Regions from separate parts of the Streptomyces sp. NPDC001194 genome, predicted to be linked through region 2. Evidence: riboswitches for the same ligand, from Rfam matches in the RefSeq annotation. Region 2 holds a riboswitch; each other region holds the start of a gene.
What was found. Region 2 has a riboswitch for cobalamin ahead of ACFY1T_RS23605 (aldehyde dehydrogenase family protein). Riboswitches for the same ligand answer to the same signal wherever they lie in the genome.
Positions count from the first base shown of each region.

Region 1: it holds a riboswitch for cobalamin, as region 2 does, so the genes downstream of both, ACFY1T_RS00910 (ribonucleoside-diphosphate reductase subunit alpha) here and ACFY1T_RS23605 (aldehyde dehydrogenase family protein) in region 2, are expected to answer to the same signal.
Region 3: it holds a riboswitch for cobalamin, as region 2 does, so the genes downstream of both, metE (5-methyltetrahydropteroyltriglutamate--homocysteine S-methyltransferase) here and ACFY1T_RS23605 (aldehyde dehydrogenase family protein) in region 2, are expected to answer to the same signal.
Region 4: it holds a riboswitch for cobalamin, as region 2 does, so the genes downstream of both, ACFY1T_RS31810 (acyl-CoA thioesterase) here and ACFY1T_RS23605 (aldehyde dehydrogenase family protein) in region 2, are expected to answer to the same signal.

Region 1 is NZ_JBIAXU010000001.1:183,157-188,288, forward strand. Features, by position in the region: gene ACFY1T_RS00895 (carbon starvation CstA family protein) at 1-432, shown strand, start outside; gene ACFY1T_RS00900 (CstA-like transporter-associated (seleno)protein) at 429-626, shown strand; gene ACFY1T_RS00905 (GNAT family N-acetyltransferase) at 818-1,318, shown strand; cobalamin riboswitch at 1,353-1,494, shown strand; gene ACFY1T_RS00910 (ribonucleoside-diphosphate reductase subunit alpha) at 1,633-4,041, shown strand; gene ACFY1T_RS00915 (ribonucleotide-diphosphate reductase subunit beta) at 4,041-5,057, shown strand.
Region 2 is NZ_JBIAXU010000012.1:198,596-203,727, reverse strand. Features, by position in the region: gene ACFY1T_RS23615 (class I SAM-dependent methyltransferase) at 1-383, opposite strand, end outside; gene ACFY1T_RS23610 (MDR family MFS transporter) at 572-3,151, shown strand; cobalamin riboswitch at 3,258-3,390, shown strand; partial or broken gene ACFY1T_RS23605 (aldehyde dehydrogenase family protein) at 3,734-4,406, shown strand; partial or broken gene ACFY1T_RS23600 (enoyl-CoA hydratase-related protein) at 4,391-4,855, shown strand; gene ACFY1T_RS23595 (ATP-binding protein) at 4,951-5,132, opposite strand, start outside.
Region 3 is NZ_JBIAXU010000007.1:63,755-68,886, forward strand. Features, by position in the region: gene ACFY1T_RS17635 (hypothetical protein) at 1-157, opposite strand, end outside; gene ACFY1T_RS17640 (subtilase-type protease inhibitor) at 261-686, opposite strand; gene ACFY1T_RS17645 (oleate hydratase) at 1,139-2,704, shown strand; cobalamin riboswitch at 2,860-3,015, shown strand; gene metE (5-methyltetrahydropteroyltriglutamate--homocysteine S-methyltransferase) at 3,205-5,132, shown strand, end outside.
Region 4 is NZ_JBIAXU010000023.1:56,004-61,135, reverse strand. Features, by position in the region: gene ACFY1T_RS31825 (saccharopine dehydrogenase family protein) at 1-563, opposite strand, end outside; gene ACFY1T_RS31820 (TetR/AcrR family transcriptional regulator) at 675-1,385, shown strand; gene ACFY1T_RS31815 (APC family permease) at 1,544-3,160, shown strand; gene ACFY1T_RS31810 (acyl-CoA thioesterase) at 3,216-3,680, opposite strand; cobalamin riboswitch at 3,770-3,915, opposite strand; gene ACFY1T_RS31805 (PIG-L family deacetylase) at 4,143-4,976, shown strand.

The DNA of each region.
Region 1 (5,132 bases), on a different contig from region 2:
GTGACCGGCGTCCCGCTGGCCTGGGACGTGGCCGTCACGCTGACCGCGAGCTACCAGAAGGTGTTCTCCGACGACGTGAAGGTCGGCTTCTTCGCGCAGCGCGACAAGTACCAGACAGGGATCGACGCCGGGAAGGTCCTGCCGCCCGCCAAGAACATGGGCGAGATGCACACGATCGTCACGAACGCCACGGTCGACGGCGTGCTGTCGGCGCTGTTCGCGGCCTTGATCGTCATCGTGCTGCTGGACGCGGCGCGGACCTGCCTGAAGGCCGCCGGCAACCCGGAGGCGGTCAGGCTGTCCGAGGTCCCGTGGACCGAGTCGAAGATCATCGCCCCGGCCGGGCTCATCGCGACGCCCGAGGAGCGGGCGGAGCTCGCCGCCGCCGGCTTGGACTCGGGCGGCGGCCGCGTGAAGGAGCCGGTGGCGTGAGCGGGGTCCGCGCGGCGCTGGCGAAGGCGCGCTTCTTCGTACGGGAGTTCTCGGGCGAGGCGGCGTACGAGCGCTACGTCGCGCACGCCCGGACGCACGACCCGGACGCGCGGGTCATGACCCGCCGCGCCTTCGAACGCGCCCGTACGGACTCCCGCGAGGCGGACCCCCGCGAGGGCTTCCGCTGCTGCTGAGCCCTGACTCGCCGAAGGGCCCCGCCGACCGGGCGGGGCCCTTCGGCGTTCTCGGCGCACCCGGTCCCCGACCTCTCGGGCAGCCACCCGCGCCACGGCTTCGAAGTCCTCGGTCGGCATGTGGGGCCGGTCGCTCGTCACGGTCCGACGATGGCGCCGGGCACCGACGGCCGTCCGGCACACTCGACCGCATGGACATCGTGATCAGGGAAGCGCTGGCGGCGGAGTACGGGACGCTCGGGGAGATCACCGCGCAGGCCTACCTCGGGGACGGGCTGCTCACCTTCGGCGAGGACGATCCGTACCTCGCACGGCTGCGCGACGTGGCCGGGCGCGCCGCCGACGGGGTGATACTCGTCGCCGCGACGGGCGACGGCCGGCTCCTCGGCGGGGTGGCCTTCGCCGCGCCCGGGAGCCCGCTGTGCGACATCGCCGGACCCGGCGAGGCCGAGTTCCGGATGCTGGCCGTCGCCCGGGAAGGCCGCGGGCGGGGTGCCGGGGAGGCTCTGGTGCGGGCCTGCGCGGACCGCGCCCGGGCCGTCGCGGGCGTGCGGCGCCTCGTGCTGTCCACCACGGACGAGATGGTGGGAGCCCACCGGATCTACGAACGGCTCGGTTTCGTGCGCACGCCGGAACGGGACTGGGAGCCCGTCCCCGGCCTCCCTCTGCGCACGTACGGTCTCGAACTGTAGCCACGCCGACACAACATCTAGGGGGTCGCACATGAAGGGGCCCCCACATGTATGCTCGTCCTCGCTGTCGTCGCAGGGGAATCCGGTGTGAATCCGGAACTGTCCCGCAACGGTATGAAGTACACCCATTGGTGTCACCGCAAGTCCGATGACCTGCCGACAGTGCGCCCGGCTCGACCGAACCGGGTGTCGATACGTCCGGGCCTCGCGGTTGGGCCGGTGGACGCCGCGCGGTGCTGCCCCGTCATGCCCGCGCGCGCCCGCTCGCGCCGCACCGCAGGTGTCCCGGAGCCGAGCGAGGGAGAGCTCCCCCCGTGACCATCGCGCCTTCCGCACCGCGCGCCGAGTCCGACCCGTCCGACACCGGAATCGAGACCGGGGGACCTGGGGCCGCACTGCTGCGTACCCTCACCGAGCTGACGGCCGACCTCCCCGACACCGACCCGGGCCGGGTCGCCGCCGCCGCGCTCCGCGGGCGCAGCGCCGCCGCCGACGAGGCCGAACTGCGCGGGCTGGCCACGGAGGCCGCGGCCGGTCTGATCTCCGAGGACCCGGCGTACTCCCGCCTCGCCGCCCGGCTGCTGACGCTGGCCGTCGCCGAGGAAGCCGCCGGCCAGGGGGCCACCTCCTTCTCCGCCTCCGTCGCGGTGGGCCACCGCGAGGGCCTGATCGCGGACCGCACCGCCGAGTTCGTGGCGCTGCACGCGAACCGCCTGGACGCGCTGGTCGAACACACGCTGGCCGAGGGCGCCGACGACCGCTTCGGCTTCTTCGGTCTGCGCACCCTGCACAGCCGCTACCTGCTGCGTCACCCGATCACCCGCCAGGTGATCGAGACCCCGCAGCACTTCATGCTCCGCGTGGCCTGCGGCCTCGCCGAGAACGACAGCGTCCAGGCCGTCGAGGAAGTGGCCTCGCTCTACCGGCTGATGAGCCGCCTCGACTACCTGCCGTCCTCCCCCACGCTCTTCAACTCCGGCACCCGGCACCCGCAGATGTCCTCCTGCTACCTGCTGGACTCCCCGCTGGACGAGCTCGACTCGATCTACGACCGCTACCACCAGGTCGCGCGTCTGTCGAAGCACGCCGGCGGCATCGGTCTCTCATACTCGCGCATCCGCGCCCGCGGTTCGCTGATCCGCGGCACGAACGGCCACTCCAACGGCATCGTGCCGTTCCTGAAGACCCTCGACGCCTCCGTCGCCGCCGTGAACCAGGGCGGCCGCCGCAAGGGCGCCGCCGCGGTCTACCTGGAGACCTGGCACGCGGACATCGAGGAGTTCCTGGAGCTCCGCGACAACACGGGCGAGGACCAGCGCCGTACGCACAACCTGAACCTGGCGCACTGGGTGCCGGACGAGTTCATGCGCCGCGTGAACGCGGACGCCGAATGGTCGCTGTTCTCCCCGGCCGACGTGCCCGAGCTGGTCGACCTGTGGGGCGACGAGTTCGACGCCGCGTACCACAAGGCCGAGGCCGCGGGCCTGGCCCGCAAGACCATGCCCGCCCGCGACCTGTACGGCCGGATGATGCGCACCCTCGCGCAGACCGGCCAGGGCTGGATGACCTTCAAGGACGCCTCCAACCGCACGGCGAACCAGACCGCCGAGCCGGGCACCGTCGTCCACTCCTCGAACCTGTGCACCGAGATCATCGAGGTCACCAACGACGGCGAGACCGCCGTCTGCAACCTGGGCTCGGTCAACCTGGGCGCGTTCGTCCTCACCGAGACCGGTGAGATCGACTGGGAGCGGCTGGACGAGACCGTCCGTACGGCCGTCACCTTCCTCGACCGCGTCGTGGACATCAACTTCTACCCGACCGAGCAGGCGGGCCGCTCCAACGCCCGCTGGCGTCCGGTGGGTCTGGGCGCGATGGGCCTGCAGGACGTCTTCTTCAAGCTGAAGCTGCCGTTCGACTCCCCCGAGGCGAAGGCGCTGTCCACCAAGCTCTCCGAGCGCATCATGCTGGCCGCGTACGAGGCCTCCTGCGACCTCGCCGAGCGCAGCGGACCGCTCCCCGCCTGGGAGCAGACCCGCACCGCCCGCGGCGTCCTGCACCCGGACCACTACGACGTCGAGCTGAACTGGCCCGAGCGCTGGGACGCGCTGCGCGCCCGCGTCGCGAAGTCCGGCATGCGCAACTCGCTGCTGCTGGCCATCGCGCCGACGGCGACGATCGCCTCGATCGCCGGCGTGTACGAGTGCATCGAGCCGCAGGTCTCCAACCTCTTCAAGCGCGAGACGCTGAGCGGTGAGTTCCTCCAGGTCAACGGCTACCTGGTGGAGGAGCTGAAGAAGCTCGGCGTGTGGGACGCCCAGACCCGCGAGGCGCTGCGCGACTCGTCCGGCTCCGTCCAGGGCTTCGGCTGGATCCCGGCCGAGGTGCGCGAGCTGTACCGCACGGCGTGGGAGATCCCGCAGCGCGGTCTGATCGACATGGCGGCGGCCCGTACGCCGTACCTCGACCAGTCGCAGTCGCTGAACCTGTTCCTGGAGACGCCGACCATCGGGAAGCTGTCCTCGATGTACGCGTACGCCTGGAAGCAGGGCCTGAAGACCACGTACTACCTGCGCTCGCGCCCGGCGACGAAGATCGCCCGCGCCGCGCAGGCGGCCGCCCCCGCGGCGCTCCCCCTGGCCGACGCCGCCGCCGAGGCCGCGGCCGCGGAAGCGCTGGCCTGCTCCCTTGAGAACCCCGAGTCCTGCGAGGCCTGCCAGTAATGAGCTCCACCGACAAGAAGAACCTGCTCGACCCGGGCTTCGAGCTGACTCTCCGCCCCATGCGCTACCCGGACTTCTACGAGCGCTACCGGGACGCGATCAAGAACACCTGGACCGTCGAGGAGGTCGACCTCCACTCGGACGTCGCCGACCTGGCGAAGCTGACGCCGGCCGAGCAGCACATGATCGGCCGTCTGGTCGCGTTCTTCGCGACGGGTGACTCGATCGTCTCGAACAACCTGGTGCTGACGCTCTACAAGCACATCAACTCCCCGGAGGCGCGCCTGTACCTGTCGCGCCAGCTGTTCGAGGAGGCCGTGCACGTCCAGTTCTACCTGACGCTGCTCGACACCTACCTGCCCGACCCGGACGACCGCGCGGCCGCCTTCGACGCCGTCGAGGAGATCCCGTCGATCCGCGAGAAGGCGCAGTTCTGCTTCAAGTGGATCAACGAGGTCGAGAAGCTGGACCGGCTGGAGACGCAGGCCGACCGCCGCCGCTTCCTGCTGAACCTGATCTGCTTCGCGGCGTGCATCGAGGGTCTGTTCTTCTACGGCGCCTTCGCCTACGTGTACTGGTTCCGCTCGCGCGGTCTGCTGCACGGCCTCGCCACCGGCACCAACTGGGTGTTCCGCGACGAGACCATGCACATGAACTTCGCGTTCGAGGTCGTGGACACCGTCCGCAAGGAGGAGCCGGAGCTCTTCGACGACGCGCTCCAGCAGCAGGTCACGGACATGCTGAAGGAGGCCGTCGAGGCCGAGCTCCAGTTCGGCCGCGACCTGTGCGGTGACGGCCTGCCGGGCATGAACACCGAGTCGATGCGCGAGTACCTGGAGTGCGTGGCGGACCAGCGCCTGGTCCGCCTCGGCTTCCCGCCGGTGTACGGCTCGCAGAACCCGTTCTCCTTCATGGAGCTGCAGGGCGTCCAGGAGCTGACGAACTTCTTCGAGCGCCGCCCGTCGGCCTACCAGGTCGCGGTCGAGGGCACCGTCGACCTGGACGAGGACTTCTAGTCCGCACGGTCCGCACGTACGGACGAACGGCGGCTGCGCCCGGCCTGGTGCCGGGCGCAGCCGCCGTTCGCGTGG
Region 2 (5,132 bases):
GAAGGCAGGTGCATCAGCACGAACCGGGCGTGGACGAGCTGGAACCGGCCCCCGGGGTCGAAATCCGGCGCGACGGCGTCCGCCTCCAGGAGATCGAGCCCCGGCAGCGGGCGGGCGGCGAGGAAGCGGACGTCGCGGTCGACCGCGAGCACGCGCGTCACCCCGGCCTCCTCGATCAGCCGCCGGGCGACGGTGCCGGTCCCGGCGCCCACGTCCAGGCAGCTCCAGCCCGGCCCGGCGCCCAGGGCGCGCAGGCGGTCCAGCGTCATGTCGTCGTAGGTGAGCGCCCCGAGGTCGATACGGTCGTCCTCGCCCGCCTGCTCGGGCCGGAACACCGCCTCGCCGTAGCGCCCGCGCCCGGCACCTGTGCTCATGCGTCCCATTATCGCCGCGCCGCCGCGGAGCCGCCCGGCGAGAACGCCGGGGCGGGGCTCCGGCCGGGTCCCCGGGCGCCGGGCGGGATGCGCCGCTCGGCGCGATGGCCCGCACGGCGCGGCTCCGCCCCGGCGGGCCGGGCATCGATCCGCCCGATGTCCCGGCCGCTGTCGGGCAGTTGGCCTATCCTGCCCCCGTGGACCAGCTGATCGCCGAAGACCCGACCCGCATCGGACCGTACCGACTCATCGCCCGACTGGGCGCCGGCGGGATGGGTCTGGTCTACCTGGGCCGCTCCGAGGGCGGTCGTACCGTCGCCGTGAAAGTGGTGCAGGCCGAGTACGCCGGCCACCCCGAGTTCCGCAGGCGGTTCGCCCGCGAAGTGGCGGCCGCTCGGCGGGTGGGCGGCAGTTGTACCGCGGCCGTGCTCGACGCCGATCCGGAGGCCGCCGTCCCCTGGGTGGCGACCCAGTACATCCCCGGCCCCGACCTGCACGCCGTCGTCGCCGAGCACTTCGGGCCGCTGCCCGAGCACTCGGTCCACACCCTCGCCAACCGCCTCGCCCTCGCCCTCCAGGCCGTGCACGAGGCGGGACTGATCCACCGCGACCTCAAGCCGTCCAACGTCCTCGTCACCGTCGACGGCCCCCGCGTCATCGACTTCGGCATCGCCCGGGCCATGGACAGCCTGGCCGAGGAGCACAGCCTGCACACCCGCACCGGCATGCTGATCGGTTCCCCCGGCTTCATGTCGCCCGAGCAGGTCCGCGGCCTCGAGCTCACCCCCGCCAGCGACGTCTTCTGCCTGGGCGCCGTCCTCGTCTACGCCGCCACCGGTCGCCTCCTGTTCGGCGCCACGGACACCGGCCTGAACGCCCACCTCTTCCGGGTCGCCGAGGAGGAGGCGGACCTGACCGGGGTGCCGCAGGCGCTGGTCGAGCTCGTCCGCGCATGCCTGCACAAGGACCCGGCCCGGCGTCCGAGCCCCCGGGAGGTGGCCGAGCGTACGGGGCCGGATCAGGCGGGGGAGTGGCTGCCGGGCGCCGTACTGGCGCAACTGGGTCGCCATGCGGCCGAGTTGCTGGACTTCGCCCCGTCGATCCCGGCCCAGCACCGGCCGGAGCCCCAGGTCCAGGTCCAGGTCCAGGCCCCGGCCCCCGCGCAGGCGCCCGCCCCGCAGGACCGGCGCCCGGCCCAGCCGCCGCCCCTGCCGCCCGCCTACGCCCCGACGTCCCCCGCGCCCTTCGATCCCGCCCGGGGATTCGGACCGCCCCCGGGCGCACCCCCGGGCCCGTGGCCGCAGCACACGCCCCCGGGCCCCCTGCCCGACCTCGCGCCCGCGCACCCCAGGCGCTGGTGGGGCCTGGCGGTGATCGCCCTGGTACAGCTGATGGCGCTGCTCCAAGCGGCGAACCTCAGCGTCGCGCTTCCGGCCATCGCGGCCGACCTGCACCTGTCCTCCGACGGCCTGCGCACGCTGGAGAACGTCTATTTCATCGCCTTCGGCGCGGTGCTGCTGATCGGCGGGCACATCGCGGACCTGGCAGGACGCAAACGGACACTGATCGTCGGCCTGCTCGGCTGCGCGGCCGCCTCCGCGCTCGGCGGCTCGGCCGGGGACGCCGGCACGCTCGTCTGGGCCCGCGTCCTGCAGGGCGTCTTCGGCGCGCTGCTCACGGCGTCCGCGCTGTCCCTGGTGGCCACCGGCTTCACCGATCCGAAGGAACGCGGCAGGGCGTTCGGGATCTACGCCGCGATCACGGCCTCCGGCACGGCACTCGGGATGGCCGAGGGCGGCTGGCTGCTCACCGCCATGAGCTGGCGCTGGTCTCTGTTCGTCGGCGTCCCCATCGCCGTGATCGGCCTGATCGGGACGCTCACCCTGGTGCACGAGCGCCCGGGCCGCACGGACGGCCACTTCGACGCGCCGGGCGTACTGCTCGGCTCCGGCGGGGTCGCCGCCCTCCTCTACGGACTGAACGAGGCCCAGAACAGCGGCTGGGCCGCCCCCCTGACCCTGGTCCTGCTCGTGGGCGGCCTCCTCCTGCTCGTGGGCTTCCTGTGGTGGCAGTCCGCGGCGGCGAGCCCGCTCCTCCCCGCGTACGTCTTCAAGGACCCGGACCGCGCCGGCGGCCTCCTCGGCATGCTCCTGGCCGGAGCCGGCACCGTCGCCCTGTACCCGGTCGTCGGCTACCACCTCGCGACCGCCCTGCGCTACGACCCGGTCATGGCCGCAGCGGCCTTCCTCCCGATGGTCGCCGCGATCGTGATCGGCTCCACGCAGGTCTCCGCCCGGCTGCTGCCCCGCGTCGCACCCCGCGTCCCGATCCTGGGGGGCCTGGTGCTCACCGCCGTCGGGCTGCTCCTGCTGACCCGCCTGGGCTTCGACAGCTCGTACGCGATCGGGGTGCTGCCCGCCCTGCTGCTCATCGGCCTCGGGATCGGCATGGCCTTCGTGCCGATCCTCGCCACCGTGACCGGCGCGGTCGCCGCGGAGCGCTCCGGCGGCGCGGCGGCAGCCGTCCTCACGGCCCAGGAGCTGGGCCTGGCGATCGGCGCGGCGGTGCTGGGCACCGTGATCTCCGTCCACGTGGACCGCCTGCGCGCCGGATCGGTGCTGCCCGTCATGATCGAGAAGGAGCTGCTGCGCGCCGAGACGGTGAACTTCTGGTGGGCGGCCGGCAGCGTACTGCTCGCGGTCCTGGTCGCCGCCCTGACGATCAGGTCCCGGGGGCCCCGGGGCGATGCGCAGGCCGCCCCCGCCGCGGGGACGTGATCCTGCGCGCGTTCACCCGAGGCGGTGGAGCCGGCCGGACTTCCGGTGGAGGGGGTGGACTTACTAGGACGTCCGACTATATGTTCGTGAGCGAGCCCGCGGTGCAGGGAAGCCGGTGTGAATCCGGCGCGGTCCCGCCACTGTGACCGGGAAGCGTGCTGTCCAGCAGGTCAGGCCACTGACGGAGAGATCCGCCGGGAAGGCCGGGCGGCGCGCGGTGATCCGGGAGTCAGGATACCGGCCGTGGGGTGTTCCGTGTTGTCCACGAGGATGGAGAAGACACGCATGGCACCGGTACGTGACCACGGCCCTGGTGATCCGGCGGAGTTCGCGAAGCACGCGGCCCTGACCGCGCGTTCGTAGCTCACCGAAGGCGTCCGCACCCGCGCCTGCACCCGCTTCCCGCAAGCGCGTCCCCCTCCGCGTCCGCAGCCGCGTCGGCACCCGCCATCGGCGATCCGCCGCACGCCTGCCGCCTTCGCCGTCCCGCGGCCGCCCGACGGCGGCGTGCACCACGACCGGTGCCGCCGCGCGGGCCCGCCGCGCCCTCCTCGGATCTCACCTGACGAGAGCAGGCTTCCCATGGTCCGTGAACTCACCCACTTCATCGGCGGAAAGCACACCACGGGGACCTCCGGTCTCCACGCCGACGTGTACGACCCCAATACAGGAGCCGTCCAGGCCAGGGTCCCGCTGGCCGGACGCGCCGACACCGAGGCGGCCGTCGCCAACGCCGAGGAAGCGCAGCGGGAATGGGGCCGGTGGAACCCGCAGCGACGCGCCCGCGTCATGCTGCGCTTCCTCCAGCTCGTCGAAGGCGAACGCGAGGCGCTGGCCCGGCTGCTGTCCGCCGAGCACGGCAAGACCGTCGCCGACGCCCACGGCGACCTCCAACGCGGACTGGAGGTGGTCGAGTTCGCCGCCGGGATCCCGCACCTGCTCAAAGGCGAATTCACCGACAACGCCGGCACCGGCATCGACGTGCACTCCCTGCGCTCCCCGCTCGGCGTCGTCGCCGGGATCACCCCCTTCAACTTCCCCGCGATGATCCCGCTGTGGAAGGCCGCGCCCGCCCTCGCCTGCGGGAACGCCTTCGTCCTCAAACCCTCGGAGCGGGATCCGTCCGTACCGCTGCGCCTCGCGGAGCTGTTCCTGGAGGCCGGTCTGCCCCCGGGCGTGTTCAACGTGGTCAACGGAGGCAAGGAGGCCGTCGACACCCTCCTGGAGGATCCGCGCGTCCACGCCCTCGGCGGCGGATGCGAGCTGGCCATGCTCTGCGACATCCTGCTGGCCTCCGACACCGCCGTCTTCGGGCAACCCGAGATCAAGCTCGGGGTGATCCCCGGCATCGGCGGCTCCCAGCGGCTGACCCGCGCCGTCGGCAAGGCCAAGGCGATGGAACTCTGCCTGACCGGGCGGACCATGGACGCCGCCGAGGCCGAACGGGCCGGCCTGGTATCCCGCGTCGTCCCGGCGGACGAGCTGCTCGCCGAGGCCCTCGCCGTCGCCGAAACGGTGGCCGCCATGTCCGCCCCCGTCGCCATGATGGCCAAGGAGGCCGTGAACCGGGCCTTCGAGACCACCCTGGCCGAGGGCGTCCGCTTCGAACGCCGCCTCTTCCACGCCGTGTTCGCCACCGCCGACCAGAAGGAGGGCATGAGCGCCTTCTTGGACAAGCGCGCCGCGGAGTTCACCCACCGCTGACCGGACTGCGATCCGCCCCCTCTCCCGGCCGGGAGAGGGGGCGGATCACCTGGTCCGGCGATCGCGCGGAGCGCCCCGAGCCCGCGCCCGGACCGTCAGCTCCCCAGGGCCCGGCGCAGGCCGAGGCGGTCGGTACCGAGCTTGGTGAAGACCGCCGAGAGGAGTTCGGAGACCGCCTGCGGGCTGCTGTGCATCTTCGCCGCGATCGCCGTGTTGTCCAGACCGAGCGCGGCATGCTCGGCCGCCGCGCTCTCGGCCACCGTCAGCGTGTCCTGCT
Region 3 (5,132 bases), on a different contig from region 2:
CGGACAGGTCCAGGGTCCGCCCCTCGAACGAGGCGTACCGGGCCGTGGCGTCCGCCGCGGGGCCGGTGGCCGCTCCGGCGGGTGCACCGAGGAGCACGGAGGCCGCGAGCGTTCCCACCGCGACGACGCCCAACGCCGCCTTGCGCGTATCTGACACGGAATGCGTCCCTTCACGAGGTACCGCCCGGCATCTGCCGGGCAGCCCCCATCCTGGAACCCCCGCCGCCCCGCGTTCTTGAACAAACGCGCACCCCGCTGCGTCAGAACGCGTAGACCGGGTTGCCGTTCAGCGTCGCGGACATCGCGCACGCGTTGGGGAAGGTGTGCTTCCACGCGACGTGGGCCCCGCGCCACACGCCGTCCGCCGTGACGGTGACGGGGTCGTAGTGCATCGGACAGGCCCGGTCCGGGTTCGGCGCGGCCAGCAGGCGGTTGAACTCGCCGCCGGTGGCGTTGAGGGCGTCGCACGCGGCCCTGGGGGCGGGGTGCGTGCCCTCCGCGGTGTAGGCGCAGCTGAGGACGGTGGCCCGCAGGACCGTACCGGCGGCGGCGTTGTCGCCCTGGGTGATGGTGAACACCATGGCGGAGGGGGCGTACAGGCTCTCGGGGCTCGCCTCCGCCACACCCGTGGCGCCGGCGAGGCAGAGGAGAGCTGCGGCGGAGACGGTGGCTATGCGGTGACGCATGAGAGGACTCACTTTCGATTCGAAGGTAATTTGGGGCGCTGTGGCTTTCATGTAGCGCTCAACTGGGGCTGAGCCTGCCAGGCATGAAGGACAGCCGCACATCGGCGGTCGATTTACGGACAGTTGGTTCGCATATCGGAGCGGAGGGGCGTCTTCGCGCAGCTCGCGCCGGGTGTTCGCAGGCCCGCGCCCCGCGGGAGCCCGCCGCGTCGACCGGCGTGACCCCGCCTCCTGTACCTCCTGCCCAGGTGACGGCCACTCACGGTTCACCGGACGTCTCCTCAGAGTGACCGGATCGATGCGGTTCGGCCCCCGCGCGGGGACCGAACCCCGGCGGCCCCACCGATGGCCCACCCGGATTGCGGCCGCCGGGGCGGGGGTGGTGGGCTGGCCGGGGTGACCGCACGGCCGACCGGGGCCGGCACGCGGCCCCCGGCGAGCGGAGACGCGTCGTGGCCAAGGCCTATCTGGTGGGTGCGGGCATCGCTTCCCTGTCGGCGGCGGCGCTGCTGATCCGGGAGGGCGGGTTCGCGGGCGGCGACATCACCGTCCTGGAGGCCCAGGACCGCACCGGCGGAAGCCTCGACGCGGCGGGCGACCCGGAGACCGGCTACACCATGCGCGGCGGGCGGATGTTCGAGCTGCACTTCGAGTGCACCTACGACCTGCTGCGCTCGATCCCCTCCCTCGACAGGCCGGACGTCTCGGTCACCGAGGACACGTTCGCCTTCCACGAGGACTTCGCCTGGAACGACAAGGCCCGCCTCGTCGACGCCGCCGGCCGCCGTGTCGACACCCGTTCCATGGGCTTCTCCGAGCGTGACCGGCTCGACCTGGTGGCGTGCGTGGCGACCCCCGAATCGCGCCTCGACGGCAAGCGCATCTCCGACTGCTTCGCTCCGGAGTTCTTCACCACCAACTTCTGGTTCATGTGGTGCACGACCTTCGCCTTCGAGCCCTGGCACTCGGCAATCGAGTTCCGGCGCTACCTCAACCGGTTCGTCCACCTGTTCAAGACCTTCGACACCATGTCCGGCATCTACCGCACGCGCTTCAACCAGTACGACTCGATCGTGCGCCCGCTGCGGGCCTGGCTGCGGAGCCAGGGCGTCACCTTCGCGATGAACACCACCGTCACCGATGCCGGGTTGGCCGAAGGCGAGGGCGTCACCGTCACCTCCCTCACCTGCACGCGCGGCGGCACGACCGAGCGGATCCCCGTCGCCCCCGAGGACCTGGTGTTCGTCACCAACGGCTCGATGACCGCCCGCTCGGCCCTCGGATCCACCGACACCGCCGCCGTACCGGACACCTCGGTCCCCGACGCATCGTGGCTGCTGTGGCACGCCCTGGCGGCCAAACGCCCCCACCTGGGCGACCCTTCGGTGTTCGACTCCTCCGTCGCGGACTCCACCTGGGGGTCCTTCACCGTCACCACCCGGGACCCGACCTTCTTCAAGGCCATGGAGGAGTTCTCGGGGAGCGAGGCCGGCAAGGGCGGACTGATCACCTTCAAGGACTCCTCCTGGCTGCTCACCATCGTGCTCAACCACCAGCCGCACTTCCACGAACAGCCGCAGGACACCTACGTCTGGTGGGGCTACGCACTGTTCCCGGACAAGGCCGGCGACCACGTGGGCAAGACGATGGCGCGGTGCACGGGCCGCGAGGTGCTGACCGAGGTGCTGGGACACCTGCGGCTCGCCCAGAGCGGGCAGATCCTGGAGTCGTCCGTCGTACGGCCGGCCCTGATGCCGTACATCACCAGCCAGTTCCTCGTCCGCAAGGCCGGCGACCGGCCCGACGTCGTCCCCGAGGGATCCACCAACCTGGCCTTCATCGGCCAGTACGCCGAAGTACCCGACGATGTGGTGTTCACCGTCGAGTACTCGGTCCGCACCGCCTGGACCGCCGTGGCCGGCCTGCTCCACCTCGACCGGCGGCCCCCGCCGGTCCACAAGGGAGCCCACGACCCGAAGGTCCTGCTCGAAGCCCTGCACACGATGCACCGCCGCTGACTCCGGCGCCTCGAGACGGCTGACGGCCCACGCGCCACCGGCAGGGCGTCTCACCTTTTCGTCCGAATGACGGACACGGCTCGCCGGTGGGAGACCGCGCGTCCTAGGGTGGCCGGTGCAGCTGGTTCGCCCCGTCCGCCAGGCGGGATGCGTCGTAAGAGGGAACCCGGTGGGAATCCGGGACTGCCCCGCAGCGGTGAGCGGGAACGACCGCCGTCATACGCACTGGGACCGGACAACGGTCCTGGGAAGCGACGGCCACTAGGTGCCCGCCGGGAGACCGGCAGGCGTGCCCGCGAGTCCGAAGACCTGCCCGTTGCCCGCACGCGGACGAATTCCGCATGCGGACATCCCGGTGACCTCGTGGGCGGGTCGGCGTACACAGCGAGCGGCACGTGCGGTGTTCCCTCCCGCGGCGTGGTCCGCGCGTTCTGTCGTCCCTTCGCGTCCGCGTCCCGTCGTCCGGGATGTTCTGGACACATCTCGCGAAGGAGAGTTCCGTGACAGCGAAGCCCGCAGCCGCGGCAGCACGAGCCACCGTGTACGGCTACCCCCGCCAGGGACGGGGCCGCGAACTGAAGAAGGCCGTCGAGGGCTACTGGAAGGGCCTCGTCACCGCCGACGCCCTCCGGGAGACCGCGGCCGGCCTGCGCCGTTCGAACTGGCAGCAGCTGGCCGACGCCGGCATCACCGAGGTGCCGACCGGTGACTTCTCGTACTACGACCACGTCCTGGACACCAGCGTCATGGTCGGCGCCGTCCCCGAGCGGCACCGCGCGGCGGTCGCCGCCGACGCCCTCGACGGCTACTTCGCGATGGCCCGAGGCACCCAGGACGCCGCCCCGCTCGAGATGACCAAGTGGTTCGACACCAACTACCACTACCTGGTCCCCGAGCTCGGCCCGGACACCGTCTTCACCGCCGATTCCACCCGGCAGGTCGCCGAGCTGGAGCAGGCCCTCGGGCTCGGGCACACGGCCCGCCCGGTCCTGGTCGGCCCCGTCACCTACCTGCTGCTGGCCAAGCCCGCCCCGGGCGTGGCCGCCGACTTCCAGCCGCTGACCCTGCTCGACCGGCTGCTGCCCGTCTACGCCCGGGTCCTGGCCGACCTGCGGGCCGCCGGCGCCGAGTGGGTGCAGCTGGACGAGCCCGCCCTGGTCCAGGACCGCACCCCGGCCGACCTGAACGCCGCCGCCCGCGCCTACCGCGAGCTCGGCGCGCCGACCGACCGCCCCAAGGTGCTCGTCGCCTCGTACTTCGACCGGCTCGGCGACGCCCTCCAGGTGCTGGCCGCGGCCCCCGTCGAAGGCCTCGCCCTCGACTTCACGGGCCGCGGCGCCGCGAACCTCGCCGACCTCGCCGCGGTCGGCGGACTGCCCGGCAAGCGGCTCGTCGCCGGCGTGGTCGACGGACGCAACATCTGGATCAACGACCACCAGAAGTCCCTGACCACCCTCGGCACCCTCCTGGGTCTCGCCGGCCGGGTGGACGTCGCGGCGTCCTGCTCGCTCCTGCACGTCCCACTCGACGCGAGTGCCGAACGCGACATCGATCCGCAGGTCCGGCGCTGGCTCGCCTTCGCCCGCCAGAAGACCGCCGAGATCGCCACCCTGGCCCGCGGACTCGCCAAGGGCACCGGCGCCATCGCGGCCGAACTCGCCGCCAACCGGGCCGACCTGGCCTCCCGCGCCGGCTCCGCCATCACCCACGACCCCGCCGTGCGCGCCCGTACCGCCGCGATCACCGACGCCGACGGACGGCGCTCTCAGCCCTACGCACAGCGGACCGCGGCCCAGCGCGCCCTCCTCGGGCTGCCCCTGCTGCCGACGACGACCATCGGCTCCTTCCCCCAGACGAACGAGCTGCGCACCGCCCGCGCCGACCTGCGGGCCGGCCGCATCGACACGGCCGGTTACGAGGAGCGGATCAAGGACGAGATCCGCGAGGTGCTCTCCTTCCAGGAGAAGACCGGGATCGACGTCCTGGTGCACGGTGAGCCCGAACGCGACGACATGGTGCAGTACTTCGCCGAGCGGCTCACCGGCTACCTGGCCACCCGGCACGGCTGGGTGCAGTCGTACGGCACCCGCTACGTCCGGCCCCCGGTCCTGGCCGGGGACGTCTCCCGCCCGGAGCCGATGACCGTGCGCTGGACCGCGTACGCCCGGTCGCAGACGGCCAAGCCGGTCAAGGGGATGCTGACCGGCCCGGTCACCATGCTCGCCTGGTCCTTCGTACGGGACGACCAGCCCCTCGGGGAGACCGCCCGCCAGGTGGCCCTCGCCCTGCGCGACGAGGTCGACGACCTGGAGGCCGCCGGCACTCCGGTCATCCAGGTCGACGAACCCGCCCTGCGCGAGACCCTGCCGCTGCGCGCGGCGGACCGCGCGGAGTACCTCGCCTGGGCCACCGAGTCCTTCCGGCTCAC
Region 4 (5,132 bases), on a different contig from region 2:
GACGGCGCGAATTCGTGCCCCTCGACGGTCAGGTTCGCCCCGTCACGGATGCCGATCTCCTCGATCCCGTCGAAGAGTTCGTCGGCGGCGTACCGGGCGAAGACGTCGGACAGGCCGGGCTCCACGCCCATGCCGACCAGGGCCAGCCGCCCCGACTTCTCCCACGCCCCGGCCCGTGCGAACTGCTCGTCGCCGAGCTTGACACCGCACTCCGCGTAGGGCCGGCCGGGGTGCGGCCGGGACAGGGACATCGCCATGTCCACGTAGTGGCTGTCCGCCGCGAGCGCCGCCTCGAACAGCGGCATCACGAACCGGGGATCCGTGGCGTTCAGCAGTACGTCGCACCGCTCCTCGGTCAGGAGCGCGGTCACCGCCGCCTGGTCCGAGGCGTCGACGCGGCGCGCGTGGAACCGGCCGCCGGCCCCGCCGAGCGCGGCCACGGCCGCCTCGGCACGGGCCAGGTCGTAGTCGGCGACCACGAAACGGTCGAAGAAGTCCCGGCGGGCCGCGATCCGGGTGATCGCGGTACCCACGCCGCCGGCGCCCACAAGCAGAACACGCATGACGAAACCCTCTCTCGGTGAGGTCCGCGGAGATCCGCGCCCCATGGGAGGGATGAAAGCCGGGCGTGCAAGATAAGGTCAATGGTGTTGGCGTAAGGAGGAAGGCACCCGATGGCGAAGCCCGTGGTCCCCGAGGAAGCCCGCAGGCGAAGGCGCCCCACCCGGCAGGGCGTCGTCCTGTCCGAGCGGCTGATCGTCGAAACCGCCCTGCGCATGCTGCGCGAACACGGCAGCTCCGGCCTGTCCGCCCGCCGGCTCGGCGCCGCCCTCGGAGCGGATCCCAGCACCCTCTACCGGTACTTCGACGGCATGGACGGCCTCACCCTCGCCATCGGCGAGGAGCTCATCGGCCGGGCCCTCGACGGCTGGTCGATCACCGGTCAGTGGCGTCACGACCTGCGCGAACTCGGGCTGCGCATCCACGGCGCCTACCTCTCGCACCCGCAGGCGGCCGTGCTGACCGCCGGGCGCGTGACCGGCCGGCCCCGCGAGATCGCCGCCGACGAGGCCGTCCTCGGCATCCTGCGCACCGCGGGCTTCCCCGATCCGGAGGCGGTCCTGATCTACCACGCCTTCATCGACCAGAGCCTCGCCTTCGCGGCCCTCGACGCGGGCGCCCTCGCCCTGACCGAGCCCTCCCGGAGCTCCGACGAGGGGCAGTGGGAGTCCACCTACGCCCGGCTTCCCGCCGACGAGTACCCGCACATCGCCGCCACCAGGCGACTGCTCGCCGCCCGCATGAACCACAGCGCCTACCCGGTGGCCCTGGACATGCTGCTCGCGAGCGCGGAGGCCAGGCTGCAGGCGCTGCGGGCAGGCTGACCGGGGCGCACGCCGCCCCGGGACCCGCGCGGGCTCCTTATGCCAACACCATTGACCCATTCCCGCCCGCGCGGGTTTCCTCTTCGCAGTTCACGCCCTGTTCACACCGGGCCCGCCACGGCGCGGCCCGCACACCGCACTCAGTACAGCGAGGGACGATGGCCGAAGACACCCCGCCGGACACCACCACCCGAGCCGCCACGGCCACCGCCGCCGCGCCCGCGGTACGGGGCGGCACGACGGGCACAGCCGCCGCAGCCGGCACGGCCGGCACGGCGGCCCCGAGCGGGAACGGCACCCAGGCGGCACCCTCCGCCCCGGCCGGCGCCCTGAAACCGGACGCGATCGGCTTCCTCGACGCCCTCGCCATCGGCCTCAACGCCACCTCGCCCGCCTACTCGCTGGCCGCCGTCATCGGACCCCTCGTCGCCCTGGTCGGCGTACACGCCCCCGGAGTGATGCTCGCGTCCTTCGTCCCCATGCTCCTGATCGCCTCCGCCTTCCACTTCCTCAACCGGGCCGATCCCGACTGCGGCACGACCTTCTCCTGGGTCACCCGCGCGCTGGGCCCCACCACCGGATGGCTGGGCGGCTGGGCCATCGCGATGACCGGAGTGCTCGTCGTCGGCTCGCTCGCCGACGTCGCCGTCGGCTTCGGCCTGCTCGCCGTAGGGGCCGACGGCCTGGCCGGCAACGCCCTGGTCCGCGAGGTCCTCACCGTCCTGCTGATCCTCCTCATGTCCTGGCTCTGCGTACGCGGCACCGAGGCGTCGGCCCGCTTCCAGAACGTGCTCGTGCTGCTCCAGGTCCTCTGCCTCGTCGTGTTCGCGGCCGTCGCCGTGTACCGCGTGTACGCCGGCACCGGATCCCTCGACGCCGTCCGCCCGGCCGCCGGCTGGCTCGACCCCTTCGGGGCCGGCGGCCCGGCGCTCACGGGCGGCCTGCTGCTCGGCGTCTTCGCGTACTGGGGCTGGGAATCCGCCGTCAACCTGACCGAGGAGACCAAGGACCCCGCCAACGCCCCCGGCCGGGCCGGCATCTGGTCGACGGTGGTCCTGCTGGCAACGTACGTGGCCGTGGCCTTCGCGGTCGTCGCCTACGCCGGCACCGCCTACCTCGCCGGACAGGCGGACGCGGAGGAGGACGTCTTCGCCGCGCTCGCCCGTGAGGTGCTCGGCGGCTGGGACTGGATCCTGCTCCTGGCCGTCGCCACCTCCGCCCTCGCCTCGACGCAGACGACCATCATCCCGGCCTCCCGTACCGCACTGTCCATGGCCCGCCGCCGGGCACTGCCCGACGGGTTCGCCCACATCGACGCCCGCCGGGGCACACCGAGCACCAGCACCTGGTGGGTCACCGGCACCGCGACCGTCTGGTACGTCGTCATCCACCGGATCAGCGAGAACGCCCTCGCGGACTCCCTCACCGCCCTGTCGCTGCTCATCGCCTTCTACTACGCCCTCACCGGCATCGCCTGCGCCGTCTGGTACCGGCGACGGCTGATGCGGGGGCCGGGCCCCTTCCTGCTGCTCGGTGCGGGCCCCCTGCTCGGCTCGGCGCTGCTGATCTGGCTGCTGGTCGAGTCCGTCGCCGACATGGCCGATCCGGACAACGCCTCCAGCGCGACCGCCTGGTTCGGGTTGGGCGCCCCGCTGGTCATCGCGCTCTTCCTGGCCGGCGCCGGAGTGGTGCTGATGCTGCTGCGCCGCGCCGCGTCCGGAGCCTTCTGGCGCGAACGCCCCGGCGTGGCCCCCGAGGCGCCCTGGAGTCCCTAGAGGACCTGTCGGGCCCCGCCCCGCGGGGCGGGGCCCGACGGGCTCAGGGCTGTGCTCAGGGCGCGGCGGGCACGTCCACGGGCGAGGCCGGGGACGCGGACGCCTCCAGGGCCGGGACGGGGCGCGTTCGGCCCTCGGCGTCTATCGCGACGAAGGTGAGCCGGGCCGTGGCGACCTCGCTGGTCGGGCCCGAGGCGTTCCATCGCTCGGCCCGGACGCTCACGGCGACCGTCATCGAGGTGCGGCCCGCCCGTTCCAGCTCGGCGTCGGCACGGAGCAGGTCCCCGGCGCGTACCGGAGCGAGGAAGGACATGCGGTCCACGGCCACGGTCACCGCGGGGCCGTCGGCATGGCGGCCGGCCGCGGCGGCGGCCGCGTCGTCGATGAGCTTCATCACCACGCCGCCGTGGATGGTGCCGTAGAGGTTGGTGTCGTGCTCGCTCATGATGTGGGCGAGCGTCACCCGGGAGTCACCCGGCTGCTTGCGGCGGCGCCCTGCGGTGGTGGTCAGATCGGCCATGTCAACTCTCCTTCGCGAGTTGCGGCGGGAAGGCCCCGGGCGGTCTCGCCGGGACCCCGCACGACGGCTTCGGCGTGCGGGCAGCGGGCAGGTCTTCGGACTCGCGGGCACGTCTCGTCGTACGAGACCCCTACTGGCCGTCGCTTCCCGGACCGGTCCGGTCCAGTGCGTATGACGGCGGTCGTTCCCGCTCACCGCTGCGGGGCAGTCCCGGATTCCCACCGGGTTCCCTCTTGCGACGCATCCCGCCTGGCGGACGGGGCGCACCAGCTGCACCGGCCACCCTACTCGCGCCGGTGACCGGCCTGACCAGGGGCGTCTTCGTGCGGCGCAGGGGCCCACGGGCCATCGCGGGCCGATCGGCCGTTGCGGGAACAGCCGGTCCGGCTGGCACTGTTGCACCAGGAGGGGGGCCGGTGACGTACCGGCGGGCCCTGACGTACTTCCGCAGGAGGATTTTTCATGGCTGACCGGCCTTTGACGCTCATGGCAGTGCACGCCCACCCCGACGACGAGGCCACCGGAACCGGAGGGGTCCTCGCGCGGTACGCGGCGGAGGGCATCCGCACGGTTCTCGTGACATGTACCGACGGCCGCTGCGGTGACGGACCGGGGGGTACCAAGCCGGGTGATCCCGGGCACGATCCGGCGGCCGTCGCCTCGATGCGCCGACGGGAACTCGAGGCGAGCTGTGACGTCCTGAAGATCAGCGATCTGGAGATGCTGGACTATGCCGACTCCGGGATGATGGGCTGGCCGAGCAACGACGCCCCCGGATCCTTCTGGCAGACCCCCGTGGAGGAGGGCGCCGCCCGGCTCGCGGAGCTGATGCGCCACTACCGGCCCGATGTGGTCGTCACCTACGACGAGAACGGCTTCTACGGCCATCCCGACCACATCCAGGCGCACCGCATCACGATGGCGGCGCTGGAGATGACCGAGTCGGCATCGAAGGTGTACTGGACGACGATGCCCCGCTCCGGAATGCGGCGGTTCGGGGAGATCATGCGGGAGTTCCACGAGGACATGCCGGAGCCGGATCCCGCCGAGGCCGCCGCCCTGGCCGAGATCGGGCTTCCCGACGACGAGATCAGCACGTGGGTGGACACCACCGCCTTCGCCGGTCAGAAGTTCGACGCGTTGGCCGCGCACGCCAGTCAGGGCGAGAACATCTTCTTCCTCAAGATGGGCACGGAGAGGTTCGGCGAGCTGATGGGCACGGAGACCTTCGTCCGTGTCAAGGACTCCACCGGCGCGGCCGTTCCCGAGAACGATCTCTTCGCCGGCCTGCGCTGATCCGCCTGCCCGGCCGCCGGCCCCGGGGGCGGGGCCGGCGGATCGGGCGCCCGAGACGGACGGGGTGAGGTCCCTCGTCGCTCGGATGTCCGATGGTCCGACGCCCGTACGAGCGCCTGGCGGGCATCCGATTCGGGACCTTTCCGTGCGGCCGGT